4 regions of the Plantactinospora sp. A48 genome follow, and region 1 is predicted to be linked to each of the others. Evidence: riboswitches for the same ligand, from Rfam matches in the RefSeq annotation. Region 1 holds a riboswitch; each other region holds the start of a gene.

What was found. A riboswitch is a leader RNA that binds a small molecule or an ion and turns the genes downstream of it on or off. The one in region 1 is predicted to bind cyclic di-AMP.
Region 2: another riboswitch for cyclic di-AMP. It lies ahead of ACXN5W_RS14670 (coiled-coil domain-containing protein); the one in region 1 lies ahead of ACXN5W_RS29905 (coiled-coil domain-containing protein).
Region 3: another riboswitch for cyclic di-AMP. It lies ahead of ACXN5W_RS07260 (C39 family peptidase); the one in region 1 lies ahead of ACXN5W_RS29905 (coiled-coil domain-containing protein).
Region 4: another riboswitch for cyclic di-AMP. It lies ahead of ACXN5W_RS08160 (C40 family peptidase); the one in region 1 lies ahead of ACXN5W_RS29905 (coiled-coil domain-containing protein).

What each region holds. Positions count from the first base shown of each region.
Region 1 is NZ_JBTIXF010000111.1:877-8,347, reverse strand. It holds gene ACXN5W_RS29910 (DUF7507 domain-containing protein) at 1-2,633, opposite strand, end outside; cyclic di-AMP (ydaO/yuaA leader) riboswitch at 2,984-3,119, shown strand; gene ACXN5W_RS29905 (coiled-coil domain-containing protein) at 3,126-4,178, shown strand; gene ACXN5W_RS29900 (hypothetical protein) at 4,167-4,859, opposite strand; gene ACXN5W_RS29895 (helix-turn-helix domain-containing protein) at 5,058-5,933, shown strand; gene ACXN5W_RS29890 (DUF397 domain-containing protein) at 5,926-6,120, shown strand; gene ACXN5W_RS29885 (ATP-binding protein) at 6,234-6,662, shown strand; gene ACXN5W_RS29880 (glycoside hydrolase family 10 protein) at 6,854-7,471, shown strand, end outside.
Region 2 is NZ_JBTIXF010000023.1:66,789-74,259, reverse strand. It holds gene ACXN5W_RS14680 (HelD family protein) at 19-2,136, shown strand; gene ACXN5W_RS14675 (cation diffusion facilitator family transporter) at 2,272-3,186, shown strand; cyclic di-AMP (ydaO/yuaA leader) riboswitch at 3,329-3,460, shown strand; gene ACXN5W_RS14670 (coiled-coil domain-containing protein) at 3,464-4,528, shown strand; gene ACXN5W_RS14665 (hypothetical protein) at 4,665-5,264, shown strand; gene ACXN5W_RS14660 (STAS domain-containing protein) at 5,216-5,581, opposite strand; gene ACXN5W_RS14655 (hypothetical protein) at 6,129-6,557, shown strand; gene ACXN5W_RS14650 (BON domain-containing protein) at 7,409-7,471, shown strand, end outside.
Region 3 is NZ_JBTIXF010000009.1:39,797-47,267, reverse strand. It holds gene ACXN5W_RS07280 (acyltransferase family protein) at 1-2, shown strand, start outside; gene ACXN5W_RS07275 (lysozyme) at 151-903, opposite strand; gene adhE (bifunctional acetaldehyde-CoA/alcohol dehydrogenase) at 1,043-3,688, opposite strand; gene ACXN5W_RS07265 (hypothetical protein) at 3,870-4,397, opposite strand; cyclic di-AMP (ydaO/yuaA leader) riboswitch at 4,825-4,964, shown strand; gene ACXN5W_RS07260 (C39 family peptidase) at 5,330-6,148, shown strand; gene ACXN5W_RS07255 (hypothetical protein) at 6,475-7,017, shown strand; gene ACXN5W_RS07250 (hypothetical protein) at 7,031-7,471, opposite strand, start outside.
Region 4 is NZ_JBTIXF010000010.1:113,320-120,790, reverse strand. It holds gene ACXN5W_RS08170 (C40 family peptidase) at 1-117, shown strand, start outside; gene ACXN5W_RS08165 (N-acetylmuramoyl-L-alanine amidase) at 245-2,230, opposite strand; cyclic di-AMP (ydaO/yuaA leader) riboswitch at 2,490-2,624, shown strand; gene ACXN5W_RS08160 (C40 family peptidase) at 2,745-3,671, shown strand; gene ACXN5W_RS08155 (pyridoxamine 5'-phosphate oxidase family protein) at 3,843-4,391, shown strand; gene ACXN5W_RS08150 (zinc metalloprotease) at 4,576-5,556, opposite strand; tRNA gene ACXN5W_RS08145 (tRNA-Gly) at 5,871-5,944, shown strand; gene ACXN5W_RS08140 (cellulose binding domain-containing protein) at 6,087-6,896, opposite strand; gene ACXN5W_RS08135 (TetR/AcrR family transcriptional regulator) at 7,224-7,471, opposite strand, start outside.

The DNA.
Region 1 (7,471 bases):
CCCCCGGTGTTGACCACCCGGTACGTGTACGGCACCTGCTGCCCCGGCATGGTGATGGCCACCGTGGTGGAAGATTTCGTCACGTCGATCCCGGTCCTCGGTTCACCGGCGGGGATGGTCAGCCCGGCCGGGTCGGAGTCGATCGGCGGGCCCTCCGGCGGAGTGCCGTGCGCGGTCGCCGTGTCGTCGAGCGATCCGTGATCGATGTCCGCCTGGCTCACCGTGTACGTCGCCGTACACGTCGTGGACACCCCGGGCGCCAAGGTTGTGACCGGGCAGGTGATCGGACCCAGATCCGAGTCCGACGACGGCGGCGTCTGCACATCCGTCACGGCGATGCTCGACAGCGTGACCCCGCCGGTGTTGACCACCACGAACCGGTATGGCACCTGCTGACCGGCGACCGTGATCGTGGTCGTCGTCGACGACTTCACCACGGTGATCTCCGCGCTCAGCGGCGTCGCCGGGATGGTCAACAACGACGGCGCCGAGTCCACCGGAGTGGTAGTCCCCGGCGGGGTGCCATGCGCGATCGCGGTGTCGGAAACCTCACCGATGTCCAGGTCCGCCTGGCTCACCGTGTACGTGGCCGTACACGTCGTCGACGCCCCCGGCGCCAGCGTGGTCACCGGGCAGGTGATCGGACCCAGATTCGCGTCCGACGACGGCGGGGTCTGCACATCCGTCACGTTCACGCCCGACAGCGTCAAGCCGCCGGTGTTCACCACGTGGAACGAGTACGGCACCTGCTGACCGGCGACCGTGATCGTGGTCGTCGTCGACGACTTCACCACGGTGATCTCCGCGCTCAGCGGCGTCGCCGGGATGGTCAACAACGACGGCGCCGAGTCCACCGGAGTGGTAGTCCCCGGCGGGGTGCCATGCGCGATCGCGGTGTCGGAAACCCCGCCGTTGTCCAGGTCCGCCTGGCTCACCGTGTACGTGGCCGTACAGGTCGTCGACGCCCCCGGCGCCAGCGTGGTCACCGGGCAGGTGATCGGACCCAGATCCGAGTCCGACGACGGCGGGGTCTGCGCGTCGGTGACGTTGACGCCGGTCAGGGTCAGCCCACCGGTGTTGGTGACCTGGAACCGGTACTGCACCTGCTGACCGACGGTGGTGATGGTGCCGCTGGTGGAGGACTTGAGCACCGAGATCGCCGGGGTCAGCACCTCGGCCGGAATGGTCAGGTCGGACGGTTCGGAGCTGACCGGCGTGGTGCTCCCGGTCGGGGTGCCCTGGGCCGTCGCGGTGTCCGAAACCCCACCGTTGTCCAGATCCGCCTGCGTCACCGTGTACGTCGCCGTGCAGACGGTTGATTCCCCGGGGTCGAGCGCGGTCACCGGGCAGGTGATCGGGCCGAGGTCCGCGTCCGACGACGGCGGGGTCTGGGTGTCGCTGACGGCTATGTCGGTCAGCCGGACGCCACCGGTGTTGACCACGTGGAACGAGTACGGCACCTGCTGACCGACGGCGCTGATCAGCGAGGTGGTCGACGACTTCACCAGGTCGATGCTGGCCTCGGTGGGGCTGCCGCAGGACAGGGTGGTGCTGAACGGGAAGTAGTGGATCTCCCCGCCCTCGTGGTCGAGGGTCCGGGTGATGATGCTGCCCTCGGTGTTGCTGGCGGACAGGTCGATCAGGTCGGCGTTGGGCGCGTAGATGCTGCCGTCGACGGTCCGGGCCCCGGCGGTGAGGGTGAGCTGGGTGGCGGTCGGGAAGTTGATCAGTACGTACCGCGCCTGCTGGCCGCCGATGCCGGAGAAGTTCGGCGCGTTCCACGCGAAGACGTTCCCCACCCCGCTGGTGTCGACATTGATCAGCAGCGGGGTGTTCGCCGTGGGCTGGTCGGCGAAGGTCAGGGTGTCGATGTTGTTCAGGTCCGTGGCACTGAGGTTCAGCACGTTCGTGACGCCGCTGGTCAGCGTGACCACGGCGTTGCTACCCGGCGGGATCGGCCGGGGCAGCACAGCTCCGTTGGGCGTACGGAGCACCACGGTGTTCTCGCAACCGGAGAGCCCGGTCGAGGTGGTCCGGAAGGACTCGAAGGCGGCGGCGAAGTTGATCGGCGAGGTGGGGCCGACATTCGCGGGCGGCTGCCGGATCGTCAGTTCGACCCGGGGATGAGCCTCGTAGTCGTTGGTCGGCAGGATGCGGGTGTTCACCGCGGCACCGTTGTTGTCGGTGTCCCGGACGAAGGTGCCGGTGAGGTTGCCGATCTTGGCGTAGCCCTGGGAGAGCACCTGGAGGCGGGTGCCGGGGACGCTGGCGGCGAAGTTGACCCGTCCCCCCACCACCAGCGCCGACGGCTGGCTGTCGCCGGGGACCACGAACGAGCCGGCGGTGTTGTTGGCGAGCTGGTAGTTGCCGAAGGAGAGATCACCTCCCACGGCCATGGTGCCCTCGTTCTCGTCGTGGACCACGTTGGCGTTGCCCTCGGTCATCACGCCGAAGCTCAGTGCCGGCGCGACCGGGTTGACCGGTCCGATCGCCGCCGCCGTGACGGTTGGTGCCGGATCCGTGTCGTCCGCGGCCCATGACGGAACGGCGGGGATCGTCGCGACGAGTGCCGAGAGGGCCGCGACTGCGGCGACACGCCGCCACCGGCCTGCCCACCTGACTGACCTGCTCATTTTTCCCCCGATGACTTGTTTGTGGCGGAGCATAACCATTTGGGGGAAATCAGGAGATAAGTACCTGAAATCCGATTCTTCCATCGAACTCCCGCGACCGCCCCGCCAACCTTCGACGACCACCCCGCCACCCGGGTCGAGCCGGCCCCCGTACCGGCCCGAATGGCCCCTTCATCACCTTGAGTAACCGACGAATATGTTCTGTCGTCGATCCGGCGGACGCGCGCTCAAGCCTCCAGCTTGGACACCTGTGTGATGGATCAGCTACACAGCGACGCGACGGTGGCCCCCGTCCATCACCGTGAGGTAACCTCACGCCCGGTCATCGCCGATAGGCGCGCGTGGCGCCTGCGGTGGCGCCGCCTAATCACCCATCCGGGTGAGTCGGGGAACCAGGTAACTGGGGCTAATCCGCGTCGGACGCGGTAGGGGCAGCTTCCGTCCCGAGCCCGGCAGCTAACCCGGCCGGCGGTCACGGAAGGACAGAGCGGATTGGCACTGCGACCGATGTGGTGGAGTTCGGTGATCGCGGCGGTGGCGACGCTGGTCGTCGCGGTCGGTCCCGGACCCGCCATCGCCGCCCCCGGCACTCCGAATCCCTCCTCAACCGGACAGGGTCCCGACGAGGAGAGCCCGTCCGGTCACACCGGCGACGGGGATGACCGGCTGCTCAGTGAGGCCCTGGAGACGGCCAACCGCAACTACGTGACGGCGAAGGCCAAGCTCGACAAGACGTTGAAGCGGCAGCGGGAACTCGCCGACGAGGCGCGCCGTGCCGACGAGGCCCGGGACCGGCTGGCCCCGGACATCGGCCGGATCGCCGTCTCGGCCTACCGGGTCGGGCCCGCCGGCCAGGCGGCGATGCTGCTGGACAGTTCCTCGCCGGACGACTTCCTGGCCCGGGCCACCGGCCTCAACGAGATCAACCAGGTCAACGACGGCAAGATCGCCGAACTGAACGCCGCCCGCGACCGGGCCCGCGCGGCCCAGGCCGCCCTGGACGAGGAGGTCCAGGAGGAGAAGCGGCTCACCGCCGTCATGGCGAAGCAGAAGGAGAACGTCGACAAGTCGCTGGACCTGCTGGGTGGCAACCGGCAGATCGGCAAGGGCTTCGTCTCCGCCACCTCGCCGGTGGCGAAGGCCGCCCCCCGGGCCGCCGACGGCAGTTGGCCGCGCGAGTCCTGCAACAAGAAGGACCCGACGACGAGCGGCTGCGTCACGGCCCGGACCCTGAACGCCTACAAGGAGACCCGCAAGGCCGGGTTCAACCGGTTCGCGGGCTGCCACCGCAATGGCGGACCGTTCGAGCACCCCAAGGGCCGGGCCTGCGACTGGTCACTGATCAGGAGCGGCTTCGTCCACGCGCAGAACAAGGACCAGATCCTGTACGGCAACAACCTCGCGGCGTTCCTGATCCGCAACGCCGACCGGCTCGGCATCTACTACGTCATCTGGTACAAGCAGATCTGGTTCCCGGCGACGGGGTGGAAGTCGTACAGCGGACCGTCGGACCATACCGACCACGTACACATGTCACTGCTCTGATTCTCGCGGCTGCCGCCGGTCCAGTCCTGGCGGCTGCCGCTGGCGACGGGTGACCGGACCATCCGGCCGCGCCGGTCGACCGGTGGCCGGGCCGACCGGCTGGTCGGTGGCCGGGCCGACCGGCTGCCGGCGTTGGCCGGCGGCCGGACCGTCCGGCTGCCGGCGGGTCCAGCCGACGAACCGGTCGAACAGCTCGGCCGGGGTTACCGACGGTGCCCCGGAGCAGGCTTCGAACAGATCGGCGATGGCCGTGTGCAGGCACTCGGCCATGAACATCGACAGCCCCACCGGGTCGTCGACGTAGAGGCTCCGCAGGTCCGCGCGGGCGGGGCGACAGGGCCACGGGAACGCACAGTCCCGGCAGATCCACAGCGGTGCTATCGGATTGTGCCGCACGATGATCGGGTGCCGGACGGCCGACACCGGCCGGCGGATGGCTGGGGGTGTCGGCCGGCCCGCGAGCGCGGCAACCCGTACCAGCACCCGGACGGGCCCGCCGTGGACGCCCCCGGCGGCCACCGGAACGCCGGCCAGCACGATCCACTCCATCGACCGGGGGTCGACACCACCGGTGTCCGCCACCTCGGTGACCCGCATCCGGAGGCGACCGTGTCCGGACAACCAATCCGACTCGCCCACGTCGATCAACTGGCCGACCTCGACCAGGGGGCCGTCTTCCACCGCCGCCACCTCCGCTTGCCCGGCGCCCGGAGCACGCCCTGCTGGCGGCGCTCCTGACACCGGCTACCTCGAGGTCTACCGGTCCCAGTCCAGGGTTGCAACGGATCTGATCGAGAATTTCAGTCCGGTATTGACACTGACTCGCGCGGAACGGTAGAGCTGTCTCAAACGGCACAACGAGAACGTGAGGGGCGAGACGTGACACAAACGGATGCCGGGTCGAGCGTGCCCCGGCGACAGCTCGGCCGATACCTGAAACAGGCTCGGGAAGAGGCCGGTGTCGCCATCGAAGCGGCGGCCAAGGAACTCGAATGGTCCCGGGCCCGGATGTACCGGATCGAGGCCGGCTCCACATCCCTGCGCTCCCACGACGTGAAACTGATGTGCCAGCTCTACGGGGTGCCCGCGGACCTGACCGAGGCGCTGACCAGCCTCGCCCGGGAGACCAAGGCCCGAGGCTGGTGGCAGGCGTACGGCGACGCCGTACCGAAATGGTTCGAGCTGTACGTCGGCCTTGAGGCCGCCGCAAGCCAGCTCCGGCAGTACGAACCGGCCCTCATCCCCGGATTGCTGCAAACACAGGAGTACGCCGCCACCGTCATCGGCAGCAAGCCGGGAATCGCTGAGGACGCGGTCGCACAAGCCGTTGCCCTTCGGCTCGAACGCCAGCAACTCTTGACCAGAACCAGGCCGAGACCACCGAGGCTTGACGTGATCCTCGACGAGGCGGCGCTACGCCGCCGGTCGCCGGGAATGCCGGAACAGCTCGACCACCTGCTCCGGGCCGTCGATCGACCCAGCGTACGGATTCGAGTGGTTCCGCTCGTAACCGTCCCGCATCATGCCTCGTTAGCCGGAGGATTCGTGATTCTCGACTTTCCCCGCCTCGGCACCCGGCCGGCCGAGCCGACCACTGTGTACAGCGAGTCATTGACCGGAGCGCTGTACCTGGACAAGCCGGAAGAAGTGGCGGCATATGCCGAGGCGTGGGAAATGTTGGAAGGCTACGCTCTGGACGCCGACGAATCAGCACGCCTGCTGGCCGAAATCAAGGAGAGTGGCAACCATGAGTGACCTTCCCGCTGGCGCGCGCTGGCGCAAGAGCAGCCGCAGCGGCAGTCAGGGCAACTGCGTTGAGGTCGCCGGCAACCTTCCCGGCATCGTGGGGGTGCGGGACTCCAAGGACCCGACCGGGCCGGCCCTGGCGTTCGCCCCGGTCGCATGGACGAAGTTCGTCAGGGACCTGCCCCGGCAGCACTGACCGCACCACGACGAAACCCCCGGTCCGCATCGCAGGGATCGGGGGTTCGTTTTTTGACCCCCAAGGTCGCCCCCGCAGGGATGACGAAAGCCCGCGCTGGGTAATCCGGGGCGATGGGACCGCTGCGTACATCACCGCCGCTGCCAGAGGCCGTTGAGCTGCGCCGATGGGTACTGGACTCGCCAACCGAACTGAGTGGGTTGCGCGCTTCCCTGCACGAGGCGTTGACCGGCCACGCCCTGTTGGCGGGCGAGGCCCTGGACGAGGTCCCCGAACGGGTCGTGCTGGTCGCCACCGAACTGGCCACCAACGCGCTACGCCACGGGCTGCCCCCGACGACCGTGCGACTGCTCTGCCATGACGACCATTTCGTACTCGACGTGGCCGACCGCGACCTGCGGTCCATGCCGGAGCTCTCGGACACCCGGCCGCTCGGCTCCGGTGGTCGCGGCCTTCAGCTTGCCCGCGCGTTCTCCCTGGAGGTGGGCTGGTACGCCACCGAGGACACCAAGCACATCTGGGCCTCCTTCCCGCGCACCTGAGGGGCCCGAGCGTCCGGACCGGGGGCGGGATCGAAACTTTCGAAGCCATATCCGCGTGTGCGGCAGGATCTTCGCCCATAGACGTCCTTGATGTTTCCGAAAGTTTATCGGTAATATTCATCGACGCTCGTCGAGCACGGGCGAGTCGTAGGCCAGATCCGCTCTGCCGCGAGCCCGGAAGGTAAAGCCAGATGAGAACCGATCCGCTACCCGACCACCGGCCGATGGGAGCCCGTCGAGGCACCCGCGCGGCCGTGCTGGCCGGGACCGCCGGCGCGCTCGCCGCCGGGCTGGTGCTGACCATGGCCGGCTCGGCCAGCGCCGGCACCACGCTGGGCAGCGCGGCGGCCGAGAAGGGCCGCTACTTCGGCACGGCGGTGGCGGCGTACAAGCTGTCCCAGTCGGCGTACACCACGATTCTCGACCGTGAGTTCAACATGATCACGCCCGAGAACGAGATGAAGTGGGACGCCACCGAGCCCAACCAGAACCAGTTCAACTATTCCAGCGCCGACCAGATCGTCAACCATGCCCTGTCGCACGGCCAGCGGATGCGCGGCCACGCCCTGGCCTGGTACGCCCAGGAGCCCGGTTGGGCCCAGAACATGTCCGGCACCGCGCTGCGCAACGCGATGATCAACCACATCACCAATGTGGCCGGTCACTACAAGGGCAAGATCTTCTCCTGGGACGTGGTGAACGAGGCGTTCGCCGACGGCAGCAGCGGCGCCCGGCGCGACTCCAACCTGCAGCGCACCGGGAACGACTGGATCGAGGTGGCCTTCCGTACCGCGCGGGCCGCCGACCCC
Region 2 (7,471 bases), on a different contig from region 1:
CCGTCAGGAGCCCGCACGTTGACCGACCGCACCATCCTCGAACAGGAGATCGCCGCCGAGCAGCGGCACCTGGACCGGGTGTACGCCCGGCTGGCGCAACTGCGCCAGTCGGCCGCCCGAGCCGAGCGGGAGGGTTACCGGCTGGCCGGGGTGGGCAACTTCGGCGCGCTCGTCGAGCGGGACGCGATGGTCTACCACGCCGCCCGGCGTCGGCACGTGCTGGACGCCGAACACGAGGGGCTGGTCTTCGGTCGGCTCGACCTGCGGGACTCCTCCGTGCTGCACCTCGGGCGGCTCGGCGTACGTGGTGAGCACTCCGAGCCGCTGGTGGTGGACTGGCGCGCACCGGCCGCCGCGGCGTTCTACCAGGCCACCGCCGCCGACCCGCAGGGGGTGGTACGCCGGCGGATGATCTCCTCCAGCGCCGAGCGGGTGACCCGGATCGAGGACGACCTGCTCGACCCGACGGCCGCACCCGACGGGATGCGGGTGGTCGGCGACGGTGCGCTGCTGGCCACGCTGAGCCGGGTCACCGGCACCGGGATGCGGGACATCGTGGCCACCATCCAGCGGGAGCAGGACGAGGCGATCCGCTCCCCCGCCTCCGGTGTCACGATCGTGTCCGGCGGACCGGGCACCGGCAAGACCGCCGTGGCGCTGCACCGGGCGGCGTACCTGCTGTATTCGGACCGCGCCCGGTTCGCCGGCGGCGGGGTGCTGGTGGTCGGCCCCTCCGGGGTGTTCGTCAACTACATCTCCTCGGTGCTGCCCTCGCTGGGCGAGGACACCGCCACCCTGCACTCGCTCGGCTCGATGGTCGTCGGCCTGACCGCCACCCGCACCGAACCCGCGCCGGTGACCGGGGTGAAGGGGTCGCTGCGGATGCGCCGGGTGCTGGAACGCGCGGCCCGGGACGCGGTACCCGGTGGGCCGACCGAGCTGCGTCTGCTGTACCGGGGACGGCTGCTGCGGCTGCGCGCGGACGAGCTGGACCGGATCCGCGATCGGGCGCTGCCGCGCGGGGCGCGTCGCAACGAGGTACGGCGGGCCGGCATCGACGGCCTGTTCGCGGCGCTCTGGGCGCAGGCCCGCGAGGCCGGGGGCGGCAGTCCGTCCGGGCGGCGCGAGTTCGAGGACGAGCTGGCCGAGCGGTCCGACTTCCGGGACTTCATCCGCGCCTGGTGGCCCCGGCTGCACCCCTGGCACGTGCTGGCCTGGCTGGCCGATCCGGCGCGGCTGCGGTCGTACACCGCCGGCCTCCTGTCCCCGGCCGAGACCGAGCTGCTGGTCGACTCGTACCGGAAACTGGACGCCGAGGGTCCGTCCATCCCGGACGTGGCGCTGCTGGACGAGCTGGACGAGCTGATGGGCCGGCCACCGAGGCCGGCTCGCAAGCGTCGCGACCCGTTCCTGGTGGCGGGTGGGGTACGCGAGGTCAGCACGTACGCCGACCGGGAGCGCGCGGCCCGCGCCGAGACGGTCCGGCGGGACGAGGACTACCGGGAGTACGCGCACGTCGTGGTCGACGAGGCGCAGGACGTCTCGCCCATGCAGTGGCGGATGCTGGGTCGACGGGGCCGGCTGGCCTCGTGGACCGTGGTGGGTGACCCGGCGCAGACGGCGTGGACCGGTGACCCGGCGGAGCTGGTCCGGGCCCGGGACAAGGCGTTGGGGCGGCGGCAGCGGCACGAGTACACCCTGTCCACCAACTACCGGAACTCGGCCGAGATCTTCGCGGTGGCCGCCGAGGTGATCCGGGAGCTGGATCCGGACCTGGTGCTGCCGACCGCCGTACGCAGCACCGGTGTCCCGCCGGTGGCCCGCACCGTCCGCCCGGACGAGTTGCCGGCCGCCACGGTCGAGGCCACCGCCAAGCTGCTGACCGAGGTGGCGGGCACGGTCGGGGTGATCACCCCGGTACCGCGCCGGGACGAGGTGACGGACTGGCTGCGGGAGCTGTCCGGACCACGGTTGCAGGTGGTCAACGCGGTGCAGGCCAAGGGGATGGAGTACGACGGGGTGGTGCTGGTCGACCCCGCGGGAATCCGGGCCGACTCCCCGGCCGGGATCCGGACCCTGTACGTCGCCCTCTCCCGGGCCACCCAACGCCTCACCACCATCACGCTCACCTCCTGACCCTCGCCCGGTCAGCCGAGGACCACGTTCACAGCGCCGCCGACGGTCCGGCCCGCGGTCCAGGTGCCAGTTGCATATATAGCAATGTGAGCATAGCTTGGGTTGGGAGGGTGACCGGTGACGGAGGGTGGTCAGGTGGGCGCGGGGCACGACCATGGCGGACAGGTGCTGCGGGCCGCGGACCGGCACCGCGGACGACTGTGGGCGGCATTCGCCATCCTCGCCGCGCTGATGGTGGTCGAGGCGGTCGCCGCGCTGCTCACCGGCTCCCTCGCGCTGCTCTCCGACGCCGGGCACATGTTCACCGACGTGCTCGGCATCGGCATGGCACTGGCGGCCATCACCGCCGGCCGGCGGGCCGGTAACGACCCGCAGCGGACCTTCGGCCTCTACCGCCTCGAGGTGCTGGCGGCGCTGGCCAACGCCGTGCTGCTGTTCGGCGTGGCGCTGTACGTGCTGGCCGAGGCCATCCGCCGGTTCGGCGACCCGTCACCGGTGCGACCCGGCCCGATGCTGGTGGTGGCGTTCCTCGGGCTGACGGCCAACATCGCCGCCTTCGGCCTGCTGCGCGCGGGCGCCAGGGAGAGCATCAACGTGCGGGGCGCCTACCTCGAGGTGCTGGGTGATCTGCTCGGCTCGGTCGGGGTGATCGTGGCCGCCGGCACCATCGCGCTGACCGGCTGGTGGTGGACCGACCCGCTGGTGGCGGTGGGCATCGGCCTGTTCATCCTGCCCCGCACCTGGCGACTGGGGCGGGCCGCCGTCCGGATCCTGGTGCAGGCCGCACCCGAGCACCTGGACGTGCCGGCCGTGCGGGCCCGGTTGTGCGCGCTACCCGGCGTCGCCGACGTACACGACCTGCACGTCTGGACGCTGACCCCCGGCATGGAGGTGGCCTCGGCCCACCTGACGCTGCGGCCGGAGACGGAGGTCGGTGACGTGCTGACGGCGGCCCGGATCGCCCTGCACGAGGAGTTCCGGATCGAACACGCCACGTTGCAGGTGGAGCCGGCCGCCCGACCGGACGGCTGTGGCTCCGCCGGCTGGTGATTAGGGGACCCTTAAGTTTCGGCTGTCCAGGTGGACTTTTCTGACAATTACCCCAAGACATCGAGGTGTCGACGGAGCCACCTCGGCCCACCGGCCGTAAACTCGGCTCCGGTTTCCGCCGGGAGGCGCCCACCGGTGCCTGCGGAAACCGCCGCCTAATCGCCCTCGGGCGAGCCGGGGAACCACGTACCAGGGGTGCATCCGCGCAACCGCGGTAGGGATCTTCCGTCCCGAACCCGTCAGCTAACCCGGTCGGCGGCTGACGGAAGGACGCTTCATGGCACCTGCTGGACGTACCGTCGCGATTCTCGCGGCGTTCCTGGCGGCGGCACTGCCGCTCGCCGTGTCCCCCACCCCCGCCGCCGCGGCGCCGCTCGCCGGCCTGCGGGCCGCACCGATCGCCGGCCTGCGGGCCGCGCCTGGCGACACCGACAACGAGGGCGGATCGGCCAGCCTCCGGGAGCAGCTCGACGCCGCCTCCCGGGGCTACCTGGACGCCAGGGCGAAGCTCGACAACTCCACCAAGCGCCAGAAGGACCTGGCCAGACACCTGGGTGAACTCGCCGGCGAGGTGGAGATGCGCAGCCAGACCGTCGGCGAGCTGGCCGGGGCGGCGTACCGCACCGGGCGGCTCGGGCCGGTCACCGCCCTGCTCAACGCCACCTCACCGGACGGCTTCATCGACTCGGCGGCCCGGCTCCAGGCGGTGGCCGGCAACGAGGACCGGCAGCTACGGGCGTTGCTCGACACGCGCGATCAGGAGACCCGGGCCAAGGAGGCGATCGACAAGGAGATCGGTGAGCAGCGCACCCAGCTCGCCGTGATGGCCAAGCGCAAGCAGCAGGCCGAGCGGGCCCTCGCGGTCTCCGGTGGTGGCGGCAGCACCACGGGTACGGGTGGCACGTCCCGGGCCGTGGCCAAGCCCGCGCCCCGCAACTCCGACGGATCCTGGCCACCCGAGTCGTGCAGCGTCAACGACCCGACCACCTCGGGATGCATCACCCCGCGCACCCTGCACGCGATGAACGAGGCGAAGGCGGCCGGCTTCAACCACTTCGTCTCGTGCTACCGCAGCGGCGGATCCGGCGAACATCCCAAGGGCCGGGCCTGCGACTTCGCGGCCGCCAAGGGCGGGTTCGAGGGCGTCGCCACCGGTTCGGACAAGACGTACGGCAACAACCTGGCCGCGTACTTCATCAAGAACGCCAGCCGGCTGGGCGTGCTGTACGTGATCTGGTTCAGGCAGATCTGGCTGCCGAGCAGCGGCTGGAAGGCGTACAGCGGCGGCAACGGCGACCCGTCCAGCGACCACACCAACCACGTGCACCTGTCGGAATACTGACTCTGGCTGTCCCCGGCCCGCCTCCGGGCCGGGGCACCGGCCGTGACCGGCCACCGCCGGGTACGTCCGGTGTCGTACGCCGGAATCCGCTTCGGGCACCACGACGGGCGCCCGCTCGCCCGGCAGCATCGGCACCATGAGGATCTCGCCACGCGCCCGTAAGGCGTTGCTCACCGCCCACGTGGTCACCTCGGTCGGTTGGCTCGGTGCCGACCTCGTCCTGCTGACCTTCGGCATCGCCGGGCTGGTCGGGGCGGATCACGCGGTGGTCTACCCGGCGGCCCGGTTGGTCGCGACGGTGCTGTTCGCGCCGCTGTCCGTGGCGGTCTGGGTGATCGGACTGCTCAGCGGGCTGGTCACCCCGTGGGGCGTGCTGCGCTACAAGTGGGTCGTCGCCAAGCTGGTGCTGACCACCGCGATGCTGCTGCTGGTGCTGTTCCTGCTGGTGCCGATGGTCCAGCATCTCGCCGACGCCGGGGCGGCCGCGACGGCACGCGACCGCGCGGACCTGGTGATAGCGCCGACGGTCTCGTCCAGCCTGTTGATCTTCATGACCGCACTGTCCAGCTTCAAGCCGTGGGGCCGCACCCCTCGGGGACGCCGGACGCCGGGCACCGGCCAGGGCCGGCGGGACGCGAAGAAGAGCGGGATCCCAGGCGACGGCCGGAAGGCGGCCGGACGGCCCGCTCAGACCCCGGGCAGGGGCGCCTCGGAGGCGCTGGCGCCCGCGAAGTAGGGCTCGGGGGCGCCGAACAGCCCGAGCAGGCCGGTCACCCACAGCTGGCGGTGGACGAACCTGCTCGGCTCGGTCACCACGAGCTTGACGCCGCTGACCTCGGCCATCTGGAAGCCGCCCACCATCGCGCTGATGCCGACCGAGTCGATGAACGTGACCCGACGCATGTTGAGCTCGATCCGGGAGGGTCGGCCCTTGGCCAACACGCCCGCCACCGCTTCGCGCACCTCAAACGCCGTATCGACGTCGATCTCCCCTTCGGGCGAGATTTCCACGATTCCACCGGGCAGTATCGACGTGCTGATCGACAGGCTCACGCGAGCACCTCCACTCGCCCGTACCGGGCGCCTCTAGTACGCGGGCCGCGACCGAGCGTATTCCTCGCCGGCTCCGGTCGCCACCCCTCCGGCCGAGCAATCTATGCGGCCAGAGGGAATTACCCGGACATTTCCGGGCAACTCACCCAACGTTTCACCACGGCGCACCGGAGCCCTCGCTCCGATTGGGCCGCGGCATCCCACCCTAGCCGTCCCACGCCACCCCGCCAGTCGAATAGCCCGGCCCACCGCCGCTGACCACGGCAAAGACCCGGCAGTGGCATTCACCACGAGTCGCCCGCGTCACTCGCGAGCCGGTCAACGCGCCGGTCGACGGGCGGTCCGCATCGGCCAGCCGCGACGGGGCGTGCTGATATCCTGACCGTTCGTGATCGAGCGGTACGGCAAGATGCGATCACGAGGCGTGATCGCGAGTTTGCCACCGGGCCCACGGGGGCACCTCGGGGAAGGTAATCGCAACTGCGCCGAGCCGGACACATCTGTCCGATGTGGTCAGTGATGTTCGGCAGCCGAGGAGGGACCACCGATGTTCGGAACCAACCTGCTGGACCGCCGGGGCAGGACCGAGCGGATCGCCGACCAGGCGTGGGAACATCTGGTCGCCGCGGTCAACTCGGCCGGAGAGACCGTCCGTGACGCCGCGCTGGACACCGCTCAGTCGGCCCGGTCCGCGACGGCGGGGCTGACCGACGACGCGCGGGACCGGGTGGGGTCGGTGGCGGACGAGGCATGGCAACGCGCCAGCCGGGCGTTCGACGCGCTCGCCGGCCGGCGCCCCGGCCTGCCCTGGGCGTACCTGATCGGTGCCGGCCTGGTCGGCGTGGCCATCGGCTGGGCGGCTGGTACGGCGGCACGGACCGCCATGGCCAGGGACAACACCGCCCTCGGGTCGACCGATCAGGTCGAGTTCGTCGACGTGGACCGTCCGGGGTCACCGGTCGCCCGCGACAACTGAGGATCAGGCGAGGACACGCCAACCCGCGAACGCGCGGTCAGGCGTACCACCGGAAGCCGGGACCGCCGGCGACGACGCCGGGGCCGACGGGGTGGGGCTGCCGTCCGTTCCCCGGCTCGGCCCCGGTAACGCCGATGCGCTGGTCACCGGCGCGGTTTCCGGGGCGGAGGAACCCGTCGGCGACGGCGGGCCGACACCGTCCGTCGGGTTCGCGGTGCCGGTCGGTCCGCCGGTCGAGCTGGCCGGCGGCCAGGTCGGCGGGCCGGATGTGACGCCGCCCGGCGCCGGATCGGGCGGCCCTACCGGCATCGGCCTCGGCGCCGTCGGGCTGACGGATCCGTCGCCCCCCGGCCCCGGTGCGTCGGCGGGCCGCGACGCACCGCCGGAACCACCCGAGGTACCGATCCGGACCGTTGGCGGCCCGGTCCCGGACCAGCTCGCCTCCGCCGCGGGAGGCCGCATCGCCGGAACCGGCCGGTACAGCAGGCTGCCGATCCAGAGCGCCGGGCCGAATCCGGTCACCACGATGCCCGCGAAGAGGGCCGCCGCCTGCCGGTCCATCCGTCACCTCCGGACTGCCGAGGGTCCGGGCACCCGCCCCGGCGCCGTACGCCGTCGGGCACCGAACGGGATCATCGTGACACCCCACGACGTCGCCCGTCCGGGTCGTGCCGGACATCCGACCCGGCGGAAACGGCGCCGAAACATCCCTCATCCACGCCGGGTGAGGTCGGCTCACCGCCGTGCCGGGAACACTCGTGGTACGGCGGGCCCGGTGCGCCGCCGCGGACGCGACCGGCGCGACGCGAGCCGGCCGGTGATCAGGAACCGTCCACCGGAAGGAGCGACCCATGGTGACGGCGACGGCCGACCAGGACCTCCAGCGGAACGTCCTGGCCGAACTGGACTTCGAT
Region 3 (7,471 bases), on a different contig from region 1:
GATCCGCACGATCCTGCCCTTTTAGTGGACCGTTCCGGGCAGCCGGACCTGACAACGCAAGATCGTGTGGATCATCGGGACCGGACCGGGACTGACCGCGTGGACGGGTGCCGCGGTGGTCGCGGCACCCGTCGGGTCAGGCGCGGAGGGTCAGCACGATCCGTTGCAGGCCAGCACCTTCAGTCGGTCGAGGGTGCCGTTCCAGACGTCCTGGTCGCCCGGGAACGTCCCGGACGAGGACCACTGCCAGAAGGAGTACGTACCCCAGCCGGCCGGCAGGGTGCCGACGCTGCTGGAGTACCGGGCGATCCACAGCGGGTCGTTGGTGGCGAACTGCGACGTGTTGCCGGTGCACGTGCTCCACCAGTCGGTGGTCGTGTAGATGGTGGCCCACCGGCCGGTGCGGCTGTGGTACTGGTTGACGAACGACGCGATCCAGCTGCGCATGCTGGCCTGGGACAGGCCGTAACAGGTGGCGCCGTACGGGTTGTACTCGATGTCGAGCGCGCCCGGCAGGGTCTTGCCGTCCTTGGACCAGCCGCCGCCGTGGGCGACGAAGTAGTCGGCCTGGGTGGCGCCGCTGGTGGTGTCGGGCCGGGCGAAGTGGTACGACCCGCGGATCATCCCGACGTTGTACGACCCGTTGTACTGCTGGGCGAAGTACGCGTTGGTGTAGTACGTACCCTCGGTCGCCTTGATGTAGGCGAACCGGGCCCCGTTGCTCCACGCGGCGGACCAGTTGACGTTGCCCTGATAGCTGGAGACGTCCATTCCTTTGAGGCCGGAGGGTGCGGCCTGGGCGGGGGTGGCGCCGAACGCGGTGGCGACGGCGGCCGTGAGCGCCACGAGCGCGGCCGTGACTCCGGCCCTGGCTCGCGGACGCCTTCGGAGGATCGAGATCATGCAAAGCCTCCCAGGTGGGGGTGGGTCGCGGTAGCGACCTCGGTACTGAAAGGATCTGCCAGCAATTAGGTCATGGCCGGAACAAAACTTCAATACTTGAATTGAAGATTTTACCTGTAACGATGTAAGGCCCCCACCGTCACCCGCCGTGACAGGCCCGCCGCATCAGTTCCCGCATGTCGTCGATCATCGGCATCCGGGGGTTCGCGGGCGCGCACTGGTCGAGGTACGCGTTCATCGCCTGCTGGGGCAGCGCCGCGAGGTAGCTCTCCGCCGGCACGCCGGCCGCCTCGAAGGACGCCGGGATCCCGACCGCCGCCCGGAGCCGTTCCACCGCCACGGCGTACGACTCGACGCCCTCCTCGGCAGTGGCGGCGGGCAGCCCGAGCATCTTCGCGAGGTCCTGGAACCGCTCCGGGGCGGTGTACCGCTCGTACTTCGGCCAGCCGGTCAGCTTGCCGGGCACGGCGCCGTTGTACCGGATCACGTGCGGTAACAGGATCGCGTTGGTCCGCCCGTGGGCGATGTGGAACGTCGCGCCGAGCGTGTGGGCCATCGCGTGCACGATGCCGAGGAACGCGTTGCCGAACGCCATCCCGGCGATGGTGCCGGCGTTGTGCATCTTCTCCCGGGCCACCGGATCGGCGGCGCCACCGGTCACCGACCGCTCGAGGTTGTCGAAGATGAGCCGGATGGCGTGCAGTGCCAGCGCGTCGGTGAAGTCGCTCGCGTACACCGACACGTACGCCTCGGTGGCGTGGGTGAGGGCGTCGAAGCCGCTGTCGGCGGTCACCGCCGGCGGCAGATCGGCGGTGAGCGCCGGGTCCACGATCGCCACGCTGGGGGTCAGCGCGTAGTCGGCGAGCGGATACTTCTGCCCGCTGGCCGGATCGGTGATCACCGCGAACGGGGTCACCTCCGCGCCGGTGCCCGAGGTGGTCGGCACGCACACCAGCCGGGCCCGGGAACCCAGGGTGGGAAACCGGAAGGCCCGCTTGCGGATGTCGGAGAACTTCTCCTTCATGTCCGCGAACACCACGTCGGGGTGCTCGTACAGCAGCCACATCACCTTGGCGGCGTCCATCGGGGAACCGCCGCCGAGCGCGATGATGGTGTCCGGGCGGAACGACCGGATCACCTCGGCGCCGCGCTGCACGGAGTCCATCGTTGGTTCGGGCTCGACGGTGTCGATGACCTGGACGGTGACCGGTCCCGGCCGGTCGTTCAGGATCCGGCTGATCCGGTCGACGTAGCCGAGCCGGGTCATCGTGGCGTCGGTCACGATGGTCACCCGGGCGACGTCGGGCATGTCCCGCAGGTACCGCAGGGCGTTGCGCTCGAAGAAGATCTTCGGCGGGATCTTGAACCACTGCAGGTTGTTGTTGCGCCGACCCACCCGTTTGATGTTGAGCAGGTTGACCGCCGAGACGTTGTTCGACACCGAGTTGTGGCCGTAGCTGCCACAGCCCAACGTCAGCGAGGGCAGGTAGGCGGTGTAGATGTCCCCGATGCCGCCCTGGGACGCGGGCGCGTTCCAGATCACCCGGACGGCCTTGACCCGCAGCCCGTACGCCTCGGCGACCGCGGCGTCGTCGGCGTGGATGACCGCGCTGTGGCCCAGCCCGTCGAACTCCACCATCTGCTCGGCGTACCGGAATCCCTCCTGCTGGTCGTGCGCCCGCAGCACGGCCAGGACCGGGCACAGCTTCTCCCGGGTGAGTGGCTCCGCCGGGCCGACCCCGCCCGTCTCCACCAGGATCAGCGAGGTGTCGGCGGGGACGCTGAACCCCGCCTGTTCGGCGATCCAGGACGCGGACCGGCCCACCGCCTCCGGGTTGATCCGCCCGCCCCCGCGTTCGCCGCCCGCGCGTTCGCCGTCTGCGCCGGCCGGCGGGAAGAGGAACCCCTCCAGCAGCGCCTTCTCGGCGGCGGTCGCCAGGTGGGCGTGCAGCCGGCGGAACCCGGCGAGCGCGGCGTCGTACACGGTGTCGTCGAGGATGACGGCCTGTTCCGAGGCACAGATCATGCCGTTGTCGAACGTCTTCGACAGGACGATGTCGTGTACGGCCCGGTCGACGTCGGCGCTCGGATGCACGTACGCCGGGACGTTGCCGGCGCCCACGCCCAGCGCCGGCTTGCCCGCCGAATAGGCGGCCCGGACCATGCCGTTGCCACCCGTCGCGAGGATCACCGACACCCCGGGGTGCCGCATCAGGGCACCGGTGGCCGCCACCGACGGCTCCTCGATCCACTGCACGCAGTTCTCCGGGGCGCCGGCGGCGATCGCCGCGTCGCGGACCACCCGCGCGGCCTCGGCGCTGCACCGCTGGGCGGCGGGATGGAACGCGAAGATGATCGGATTGCGGGTCTTGAGCGCGAGCAGGCTCTTGAAGATCACCGTGGAGGTCGGGTTGGTGACCGGGGTGACCCCGGCGACGACGCCGACCGGATCGGCTATCTCCACGATGCCGTCGACGTCGTTCCGGCTGATCACGCCCACGGTCTTCAGCCCGGCCATGCTGTGCGGAACGTGCTCGGCGGCGAACATGTTCTTCACCGCCTTGTCCTCGAAGACCCCGCGCCCGGTCTCGGCGATCGCCAGTTCGGCGAGCGCACCGTGCCGGTCCAACGCCGCGACGGACGCCTTGCCGACGATCCGGTCGATCTGTTCCTGCGTGTACGACCCGTAGTCGACCAGCGCCTTCGCCGCGGCCGTGACCAGCGCGTCGACGGCGGCGTCCACCGGTCCGGGCACCTGGTTCAGCACAACTCCGCCCTCCTCCACCGGGCGTTCGATACGCCCACGCCGATCATCTCGGCCGGGCCACCACCGTGACTGCGGGCGAAGGGCTCACCGGACCCGGGCCATAGGTCCCGCCGTCACGCACCGGCAGGCCGGGCCCGGGTCGGATGGTCGATCGCCGGGCTGTCAGCGTGGGCCCCCGCACGGCTGGCCAGGGCGCCGGTCAGGGCCGGCGTCGGGACCGCGGCAGCGCGGCGCGCGGTGCCGGCCCGTCGCCCGGGGACCGGGCCGAGGCCAGTTCCGCGCGCTGGGCCAACCGCCGTAGTCGACGCCCGACCACCCGGTCGCTGTGCCAGGCGATCCACAGGCACAGCGCGGCCAGCGGCAGTTCGACGACGAGCGCCAGCACCACGGACAGCAGCAGGTCCGGGCCCGGTGAGGTGGTGACGTCGAACCAGGCGTCCACCGCCAGCATGGTGGCGGTGGCGGTCGCGGCCATCGCCACCCGCCGGTGTCCCCGGTACGCCTGGACGGCCGTCAGCGCCAGCAGGAGGATCAACCCGACGTCGAAGCCCACCCAGGCGGCCCGGTAGTGGGCGGCCACGGCGTGTCGGGGGAGGGTGGCGGCGAGGTAGCCGACCCAGGGCACCGCGAGTGCCGCCAGCGCCGCGAACACCGGCGCCACCCAGCGGGGGGCCGGGCGGACGCTGGCGCCCCCGCCCTCGTCGACCGGCAGTTCCGAACCGCTCATCGCCCGACCCGCCATCTCTCCGACCCCCGAACGGATCGCCCAGACCGACCTCGAACGGCGGGACCGCCCGGATCCACCCGATCGGTGCGATCCCGACACCGAGCGGATCAGCACGGATTCGCCCTACCCATCCCGCCCGGGTGGCGAAACCATACCGGGTACCCGCTCGTCCGTCGGCTACCCACTCCGAACCCCTTGTGTCCCATCGGCGCCGCCTTGGGTGTTTCGGTGGTCGAGTGGCTCACCGGTAATTGTCGAGAACGATGACCGGTGTCACTTCCGTCAGCGGGTCGAAAATCGGTCAACGTGTCTTCCAGGAGCGGTGTTGCTCACTGTTTAGCCAGCTCACGGGCTTGGCAGGAGCGGGAGGAGCCCAGTAGTGTCGTCGCGTCCATGTTGGTTTGTTGGCCACTGTTGGGTGGCCGCCGACACGGATCCGCTTAGTCGTCCACAACGAGCCGGGGACCCAATTTCTTTCGGGGTGAATCCGCGGGTGCAGACCCGTGGTAGGGCGATCTTCCCGCCCGAATCCGTCAGCTAACCCGGTAGGCGGTTTCGGAAGGAGTTCTTCTTCGTGCACCACTCACCCCCGGGGATCCCCCCGATCCCGATCCCGACCGGCGTGTCCGCGCCCGATCCCGCTCCGACCGGAGCGGCGTCCTGACCGAGGCTCGCCAGTCGAGCCAGGCCCGTCACGCGAGCACCGCCGGTTGAGGTGGTCCGATCCCGGCCACCTGTTCCCCCGGATCCGCCTGCCGTGGGTGAAACCCCCACCCGCGACGGCGGTCGACAAGCCACACCACGAAGACCCGACCGGACGCCCCGCGCGCCCGCGTCCGGTCGCCGTGCTCGCCCGCGGGTCCTGGCCTGGCGGAGCCGCCGATCCACCGCGCCCCCGGGCGGGCGGGTCGGGACTTCCCTGGAGGATCCCCGTGAAGCTTCGTTATCCACAGCAGTTCCGTTCCGCGCTGGGCCGGCCCGCCGGCCGAGTCGCGCTGGTCTCCGCGGGCGCCGCCATCGCGGCCGTGGTGACCGGCGTGACCGTGACCGGCGTGGCCGAACCGGCCGACCAACCGGTCCAGACCCGGGTCGCCGCCGAGCTGGCCCAGCCGGCGGAGGCGGCCCCGGCCGAGGTGCCGGCCGTTCCGTCGGCCACCGCGGCGCGGTCGTCCGCGCCGAGCCCCTCGCAGACCAGGTCGTCCGCGCCGGCGAAGCCCGCCAGGCCGGTCGCGCCGAAACCGCCGGCCGCCCGGTCGCTGGCCTACGACTACGAGGCGCAGATCAACGGTTACTACTGCGGTCCGGCCGCCACCCGGATCGCGCTCACCGCGGCCGGCCTGCACCCCAGCCAGGACAGCCTGGCGGCCCGGCTGAACACCACCGAGAACGGCACCGACTCGGCGGCCGACACCACCCGGGTGCTGAACAGCGTCGCCAGGACCAACTTCTACTCGACCCGGGAGATTCCTGGTATGCCGACGACGGGGCAGGTCAGCCGCCTGCGGTCCGACGTCGTGACCGCGATCGCCAGCGGGCACGCCATCGTGGCCAACATCGTCGGCAGCCAGGTCGACACCGAGGGCGGCTGGCACGACTACAGCGGCGGTCACTACCTCACGGTGGTCGGCTACCGGGACAACGGCCGGGTTCTCAAGATCGCCGATCCGGCGTTCGTCAACGGCCAGAGCCAGTACTGGATGAGTGCCGACGACTTCGCCGCCTGGATGGCCACCCGCGGCTACTCCGCCTGATCGGCACCCGATCACCAACGCGCCGGCCGGTGTCCGCAACCATGGACACCGGCCGGTGTCGATCCGGCGGGCCGTTCGGGTGACCACCGACGTGCCACCGAAGGTCCGGCCCGATCTGGCGACGGAATGGCCGTCAGGTGGAGACTCCGGGCTGCGGGTGGGTAACCGGCGTGTCGTACGCGACCTGGGGTGACCCTGGTCGTCGCGACCGTCGCCGATCATGTTTGGATACCGATATGTCTGTTCAGCGTGGTGCGGGTCCCGCACGCGGCCGTCGACCGGCCGGGGATCCGCCGCCGGCGGGTGGTGGGCGACGCTGGGTAGCGGTGGCGACCCTTCCGGAGCTCGCCCGGGCACTGCTCAGCGACGATCTGGGTGGACGGGACGAGGTGCCGCGACACGTCGCCGACCGGGTGACCGCCGAGGCGGAACGGTGGGCGGCATACGGGTTCGGCGCCGAGAACATCCGGCCGTGGCTGGACCTGCCGCCGGAGGCGGCCGCGTACCTGGTCGAGCGGGGTGTCCTGCCCCGGGTGCTGGACCTGCCGGTCGAGCTGGCGCCCGCACCGGTGGCGCTCAAACTGGCCATCACCAGCGGGCGGCTGCCGGTCGAGCGGGCGTACGAGCTGCTGGTCGCCACCGGGGAACACCGGCCGGCGGCGGACGCGCCGGCGGCCCCCGAGCCGCCCGCCGGACAGCCGGCCGGACACCCCGGCGGTACGCGCGACGAGGCGCCCCCCAGGGTCGGGGTGACGTGGTCCGGGCCGACCATCGGCGCGGTCCCCGACCGTGGCGCGGACCGGGACCGGGACCGGGATCGGCGCCCGGTGGCACCGGTGATCTTCTCGCACGGTACGCCGGAAGGCTGACCTCGGCCGGGTGTCACCGCCACGGCCGGCGGCCGGTGTCCGGCTGGTAGAGCCGGTACGCCCCGATCGTCCGCACCACGCCGCTGGCGCCGCGCTGCTCGAGGAACCGCTGGAAGGCCCGGTCCGCCGGCCCGTCGAGGTCGAACAGGTACCCGGGCCGGGGTGCCGCGTCGACCTGCTGCCGGTAACCCGCCCACCGGTTCTGGCCGGGCCGCAGGCGCTGGTCGAGCACCGCGCAGGCGACCCGCTCACGGGCGTTGAAGACGAGCCGGTCGCAGGTCCAGTACTCGGCGTAGACGTACCGGACACCGGCCAGCCGCAGCGCGGTGGCCACCTGCCGCGCCTGCCGCTCCTCGTCCCGGGTCGGGCCGACCCGACCGAGGAAGTCGGCGGTCGCCCAGACCATCGTGGTGGTCAGCGCGGCCAGCAGGACGGTGGCGACCCCACCGGCGAG
Region 4 (7,471 bases), on a different contig from region 1:
CATGTCGGCCTCTATTTGGGTGACGGGCTGATGGTCCACGCGCCCCGGACGGGCAAGCCGGTCCAGGTGAGCAACATCGACTACCAGCCGGTCGCCGGGTTCCGCCGGGTCACCTGACCGCGCACCACCTGACGCACGAAGAGGCCCCCGTCGGATCTGATCCGGCGAGGGCCTCTCGGCTGTCCCAGGGGTTCAGCGCGACTTTCCTGCCACCAGGGTCAGCGCGGCTTTCCTCCCCCCAGGGTCAGTGTGGTGCGCCGATCGGGGACGGCAGCAGCCGCACGTCGTCGAGGTTGACGAACATGATCCGGTGCCCGAACTGGATCTGCACGTACCGGTTCTCGCCCCGGATCACGGTCCAGTCGCCCGGCGAGGAGCCGTCGAAGGTCGTCGCCCGGTAGTACTCACCGTGCGGCAGGCCACCCACCACGTACCGCTGACCGGCCGGGAACGTGTACTGCAACGGCGTGATGGTCTGGTACGGCACGCCCGCGGGGTACGCGGACTGTTCCGGATAGGCCCGCCCGTACACCGGGATCGTGGCCTTGCCGGCCTTGGGCGTGGCCACCAGGCCGAGGTTCCACTTCGCGACCGGCGCCGAGGCCGGGTTGTGGAACCAACCCTTCTGCCCGAGGTACCAGATCGCCGTCCAGTCGCCCTGCCGGTCCGCTACCGCGTACGTCTGGCCGGCCGAGACCCGGGAGCCGTGGTCGGCGACGTCCATCGTGGCCGGGCTGCCGTCCGGGTGCAGGCCCAGATCGGTCAGCAGCGGCGCGTCCTCGCTGGGGGCGCTGTGCAGCACCACCGAGGAGGAACCCCGGGCCGGGCACGGCACGCCCGGCGCGTCACAGCCGGTGAACGCCGGCCGGTTGGTGGCCAGGTCGGGGTCGATGGTGACGGTGCCGCCGACCGGGGTGCCGATGCCCCGCAGCGGCGCGTGCAGCAGGTCGAAGTAGTGCGACCAGTCCCAGTACGGGCCCGGGTCCCAGTGCATCCCCTTGACGTTGGCCGGGGTGATGCCCGGAACGTTGTCGTGGCCGATGATGTGCTGCCGGTCCAGCGGGACGCCCAGGCTGCGGGCGAGGTAGCTGACCAGCTTGGCCGAGGCCCGGTACATCGCCTCGGTGTACCAGGTGCCCTGCGCGGCGAAGCCCTCGTGCTCGATGCCGACCGACTTGGCGTTGACGTACCAGTTGCCGGCGTGCCAGGCCACGTCCTTGGTCCTGACGTGCTGGGCGATCAACCCGTCGGCCGAGCGGATGGTGTAGTTCCAGCTCACGTACGTCGGATCCTTGATCAGATCCAGCGTGGTCGCCCAACTGCCCTCGGTGTCGTGGATGACGATGTAGTCGACCTGCTGCCGGCCGGGCCGGTCGGACAGGTCGTGGTTGCCGTAGTCGCCGACCGTCGGCCCGTACTGCTCGTAGGGTGCGGGCACGCTGACGCAGGCCACGTCGGTCGGGCACTCCAGGCCGTCCGGGCGTGGCTTCGGGGCGCGCAGCCCCAACCGGTCCAGCCAGGACCGGACCGGCTCGATCGCGCGCGCGGCGAGCCGCAGGTGGTGACCGTCGTCGGTGCTGCGCTCCGCGCCGGTCCGGAGGGTCGCGTACACCTCGTTGGCGAAGGCCGCCGCGGCGTCCGAGGTGTCCGCGCCGGAGTACCGGGCGACCGCGCCGTACCAGGCCGCCGGGTCGCTCCCGCTGCCCGCCGGTCCACCCAACTGCCTCTGGTACGACGCGAGCAGCGCAGCGCCGCCCCGGATGTTGCTGGCGGGGTCCGTCCGCAGGGTCCCGGCGTCGGTTCCGGTGAGCCCGGCTGCCGCCGTGACGGTCTCCAGGGAGGCCGCGGTGGGCGCGTCACCGGTGTCCGCCGTAGCGCGGGCGTCGTTCGCCGGCCGTACCGTCATGGGGCGGGCGGAATCACCGCGCGGGTCCTCGGTGGCGTCGTAGTGGCCGGGCACGGGCCGGCTCCGGACGTACCGGGCGTCGGTCAGGTGCATGGGCCCGTAGCCGGCGGCGGTGCTCGGCGCGCCGGCGTTGGTGTCCCACCGCGACTCCAGATAGGAGACGGCCAGCAGGACACCGTCCGGTACGCCGTACTCGGCCGCCGCCGCGGCGTACTCCTGTTGCCGGGAATCGGCGGGCGGACCGGCCAGGGCCGGTGCGCTGCCAACCGGGACGAGTACGCCCGACCCGACCAGTGCGATACTGAGCAGGATCCGTCTGCTCACGGCGAGTTGCGGATGGTGCATTGGACCTCCATCTGCCGGTGATGACTGGCGTTGCCACCCTTGCCGCTGCGCGCTTTCACGTCAATGGATACCGGTGGGACCCCGTCCGGTCGTAAAATTTCTTCATATCTGCGACCCTCCGCGACCGTCCGCTATACGTAGCGATGGAACTTGCGTGCCGGCTTGCGTTCGCTCCGGCGCCTTACCTACCCTTGGTCACCGTCGAGGCGGCGGTAGACCGTCCAACCGGGACGGCAACGACTCGACACCGCCGAATCGTTCGATGAGCCGGGGACCCACGTCCCAGGGGTGAATCTGCGGGCTTCCCGCAGTAGGGCGTCTCTCTTCCGCCCGAACCCGTCAGCTAACCCGGTAGGCGGGAAGGGGAGAAGGAGTACCAGCCTCGGTGGCTAGCCATGCCTCGCGGCCCCGGTCCGTGAGCCCGGCGGAGTACGCCGGCGCCCGACCCCGGTCGCGAACCCGTTGGGCCGTAGTTTCCGTCACGCTGACCGCGGTGGCCAGCACGCTCACGCTGCTGGTCGGCGCCGCGCCGGTCCACGCCGATCCGTCGGTGGCGCAGATCGAGAAGCAGATCGACGAAGAGTGGAACCAGCTCGAACCCACGATCGAGAAGCACAACGCCGCCAAGCAGGAGCTCGCCGCCAAGCGGAAGCAGGCCGACGCGCTGGCGAAGAAGATCCAGCCCCTGCAGTTGCAGGTGGACCTCGCGATGAACAAGGTCGGTGGCTTCGCCGCCGAGGCGTACAAGGGTGACCAGGCGTCGGCGATCAACGCGATCCTGACCACCGGCAGCCCGAACGCCCTGGTGGACCAGTTGGAGCTGCTGGATCACTTCGCCCGCCAGCAGCAGGCGGACGTGCAACAGGCCGCCGACCTCAAGCGCAGGTACGCCGAGCAGAAGGCCCCGCTCGACCTGCTGGTCGCCCAGCTGACCAAGACCGAGTCCGAGCTGGCGGCCAAGGCCAAGGACATCGACACCGAGATCGACCGGCTGCAGAAGCTGCGCCTCAAGGTGTACGGCAACGGCGGTGGTGGGGCCTTCGCCCCGGCGCCCTGCCCGGCCCAGTACCCCGGTGGCGACGCCGGCAAGGTGGTCAAGTTCGCCTGCAAGCAGATCGGCAAGCCGTACATCTGGGGTACCGACGGGCCCGGCTCGTACGACTGCTCGGGGCTGACGATGGCCGCCTGGGCCCAGGTGGGCGTGCACCTGCCACACAACGCGGCGCAGCAGTACAACTCGATGCGGCACGTCAGCCGCTCTCAGTTGCAACCCGGTGACCTGGTCTTCCTCAACGGCCTGGCGCACGTCGGGATGTACGTCGGCGGCGGCTGGATCGTCCACGCGCCGCAGAGCGGCGACCACGTCCGGATGAGGCCGCTCAGCAAGGGCACCATCGTCGGCTTCGGCCGGCCAGGCTGAGTCGCCCTCCGCGCTGAACTCAGCCCAGCCGCCGCCTCCGCGCTGGCTGGGCTGAGTCGCCCCTCCGCCACGACACAACGGGCCCCCGGGTCGGTCGCATGACGACCACCTCGGGGGCCCGGTTGGCGTGTTCGGATGGTCCTTCGAACATGCGTTCGATAGAATCGTCGCATGGCATCCTGGACCGAATTCGCCACCGACGAGCCCCAGCTCGCCGCGGCCATCCGTGGCCTCATCCAGCAGTACGGGCCGGGCCTCGGCTACCTGGCGACCGTGCGTGCCGACGGTGGCCCGCGGGTGCATCCGGTGTCGCCGGTGATCACCGCCGACGGGCTCTACTGCTTCGTCGTCGACTCACCCAAGCGGCGCGACCTGGAACGTGACGGCCGGTACGCGCTGCACTCGTTCCCACCGGAGGACAGCGACGACGAGGCGTACGTGGCCGGCCGGGCCCGCCCGGTCACCGATCGGGCCCGGGTGGCCGAACTGGCCGGCGAGCTGCGGGCCGCGCCGCACGTCGACTGGCGGCTGTTCGAGTTCACCGTCGACGTCGCCATGGTGGCCCGGCGCGGTGACGGGCCGGGCCCGGTGAACGGCGGCCGACCCGGCCCGCCGGCCGTACAGGTCTGGCTGGACCCGGGGGCGACCCGACCCGGCACCAGCGTCCGGACCATCTCCGGTGGCCGGCGGACCCGCTCCCGCCGCCCCGAACACGTCTGAACTGAAAGGAAGGGCACCTTCTTATCGCTTTTCGTAGAGGAAGGGCCCCCGGTTAACGCCGGGACGCGATGACGGCGCCGGTCTCCCCTCCCCGGGAGGCCGGCGCCGCCGTGTGCACCGCCGTTCTCATCCGCCGCCGCTGGCCCGGTCGGACCTTCGCGCGCGGCCGTGGATCAATCGGCCGTCAGGGCGCGCGGTACGTGTTCCAGCCGTTCAGCATCCGGGTCGCCTGGCCCGCCGTGAACTGGTACATGCAGGAGTCGTACGTGTAGTCCATGAAGTTGTGGATCGGGTCGGCGCCGGTCGCACTGCACGTGTCCCGGCCGGTCGGGCACTGGTAGGCGGCCGACTTCTCGGATGGGGTGTCCGAGACCTGGTCGCCGCTGGCGGCGCAGCCGCCCTGGAAGGTGTGGTAGAGGTTCAGCCAGTGGCCCACCTCATGAGTGGCCGTGTCACCCAGGTTGTAGTTGGTGGCCGTACCGCCCGGCAGCGACTCATTGAGCGCCACCACGCCGTCCTGGCTGCTCAGGGTCCTGGTCGGGAAGGTCGCCCAGCCGAGCAGGTCGTCGCTCAGCTCACCGAGGTAGAGGTTCAGGGTGTTCTTGCCGCCCGTACGCAGCGAGCTCTTCATGCTCCGCTCGGCCGAGGACCCCTCCACGATCGGGTACCAGCTCGGGTTCACCGTACGGTCGATGCTCTGGAGCTGGAAGGCGAACGCGGTGGCCGCGCCACCGGTCGACCCGGCGTACGCCTGGTTCAGCACGCTGATCTGCGACGTGATCATCGAGTCCGGAATGTTGCCGCCGGCCCGGGTGGTGTTCTCCTCGATGACGTGGACGACCACCGGAATGGTGATCGAGGCGAGCACCGTTGGCCCGAGCGCCTTGCCGCGGGCACGCTCATTGAGCATGTTGGTCAACTCGGCTTCGCGCCGGGAGACCTCGGCGGTGCTCAGCGCGTCCGGGTCATGCTTGGCGGAGCCTCCGGCGCGTACCTTCGCGGCTGCTGGCGCGTCGGCGGACGGCGTGCAACCGTGCGATTCGGCGGCCATCGCGGCGGCCGGTGCGACGGTGACGCCGAAGGCGGCACCGCTGATGACGAGAGCGAGTGAGGTGGAGGCGACGCCGGCGGATCGCCAGGTCGGCAGGTGGTGACGCAGCCCCATGGGCAGACCTCTTCTCCTGGCGGCGCGACCGGGGGTGTGTCGCGCCGGTGGTGAAACGTGCAGGAGACGTTACAAGCTATCGAGGCATCTGAAAACAACGATGCGTTGCGATTGTCGTTCGGGTCTGTGTCCGATCCCGCTCATAGCGGACGAGCCCGTATTCTGTGATCTTGCCGGTGGGTCTGGCGTGCCGCCGTGGCCGGTCGGGTATGGCGGGTCGGTCGGTCCGGCATTGTGCGATTGTCCGGCGTGGTGCGGCGCGGTGGTACCCCGGTGCGCGGAGCCCGATCGACCGGGTAGAGTGAGGCCCGCCTGCGGGTGTAGTTCAATGGCAGAACATCAGCTTCCCAAGCTGACAGTGCGGGTTCGATTCCCGTCACCCGCTCCACACATGGAAGCCCTGGTCAGGACCGATGGTCCCGCCAGGGCTTCCGTTTTGCTCGTAGGCACCAACGGTCGCGCTCTGGCGGTATTGGACATGGCCCCCGGGGCGCCTGGCCGCCCAGACGCCCCGCGGTCCGGTGCGCGGGCTACCCGGCGGCGCAGCTGACGTTGTTGAGCTTGAACGCGATCGGCACCGCGTCGCTGGCCTGCCAGGTGCCCAGGACGCCGAAGACCACCGAGGCGCCCGGTGCCACCAGGGGGTTGTAGCTGGCGTTCTGGGCCGTGACGGTGGCACCGCTCTGCTGGGCGGTGGCGGACCAGGACTGGACGATGTGCTGGTCACCGGGGAAGGTGAAGCTGAGCGTCCAACCGTTGACCGGCACGGTGCTGGTGTTCTTGATGGTGATCTGGGCGGTGAAGCCTCCCGGCCACTCGCTCCCGGTGCGGTAGCTCACGGTGCAGGGCATCGCCGGCGGCGGGTCGATCGGCACCGTGGCGGTCTGGGCGAGCTGGGCGCCGGTGGCGTCTAACCGGGCCGTGACCTCCAGACCGGTGGCCGTACAGCCGGAGGGCACAGAGTAACCCTCGCGCCAGCTGAAGGTCGCGCCCGGATCGACGGTGACCGCCCAGCCAGGCAGCGCGGGGAGGGTCGGGCAGCCGGTGGGGATGCCGGGGGTGGAGCCGACGAACCGGGCGTAGATCGCCGTGCCGACCTGTTGCTGTTGGGCGGTGCAGTTCTGCCCGACGGCCGTGGCGTGGACGGCCTGGCCCGGAACCACCCGCGGCGGGTCGAAGGTGAGCGACTGGATCTGGACGGTACCGGCGCAGGCGTCGGCCGGGACGGTCGCGCCGGCCGGGGCGGTGCCGGCCGGATCGGCCTGCGCCGCCGCTGCGGGGACGGCCAGTGCACCGGCGGCGCAGACGGCGGCCGCGGCGAGGGTCAGGAGCGTACGCAAGAGGGTCCTCCTGGGTGAGCCGGGGGATACGGGTGTCGCCAGTTGACCGCATCAATTAATGTCTGTCAATTGATTTGATCGGCGGATGTCTGTCAATTGACCGGATCGTCGCCGCCGGGTAGCGGGCGATGTGGGCCATGCGGCGGGCGTGGGCGTCCGCCGGTAAAGCTTCAACTACGCCCTACTGGTGTCGCGTGATTCTGGTTGTGTTATGTCCTGTACGCGTCGAGACTGCACCGTCCGCGCTTAGGTTGCACGTGATCTTGCACCGTTCGGACTGATCTTGCGCATCGCCGCCGGCCATCGGGGCTTCGACGGCGACGAATGTCAAGCTGCCAGTGCTTTCAGTTCTTCCAGCACCTCACGCTCGACCTCGGCTAGTGACCTGTGTTCGTCCTCGGCGATCCACTCGGAGAAGGCCACGCTGAAAACCGTCACGCCGGTTTCCGCCGCGAGGACGGCCGCTCGCTCGGCGACGCCGCGCGCCCGCAACGCGCCGGCTACCACCGCCGCGAGCGATGCCCTCTTCAGCAGCTCGCGTTCCAGTAGGCCGGGGTTCGCCATGATGACCGCGT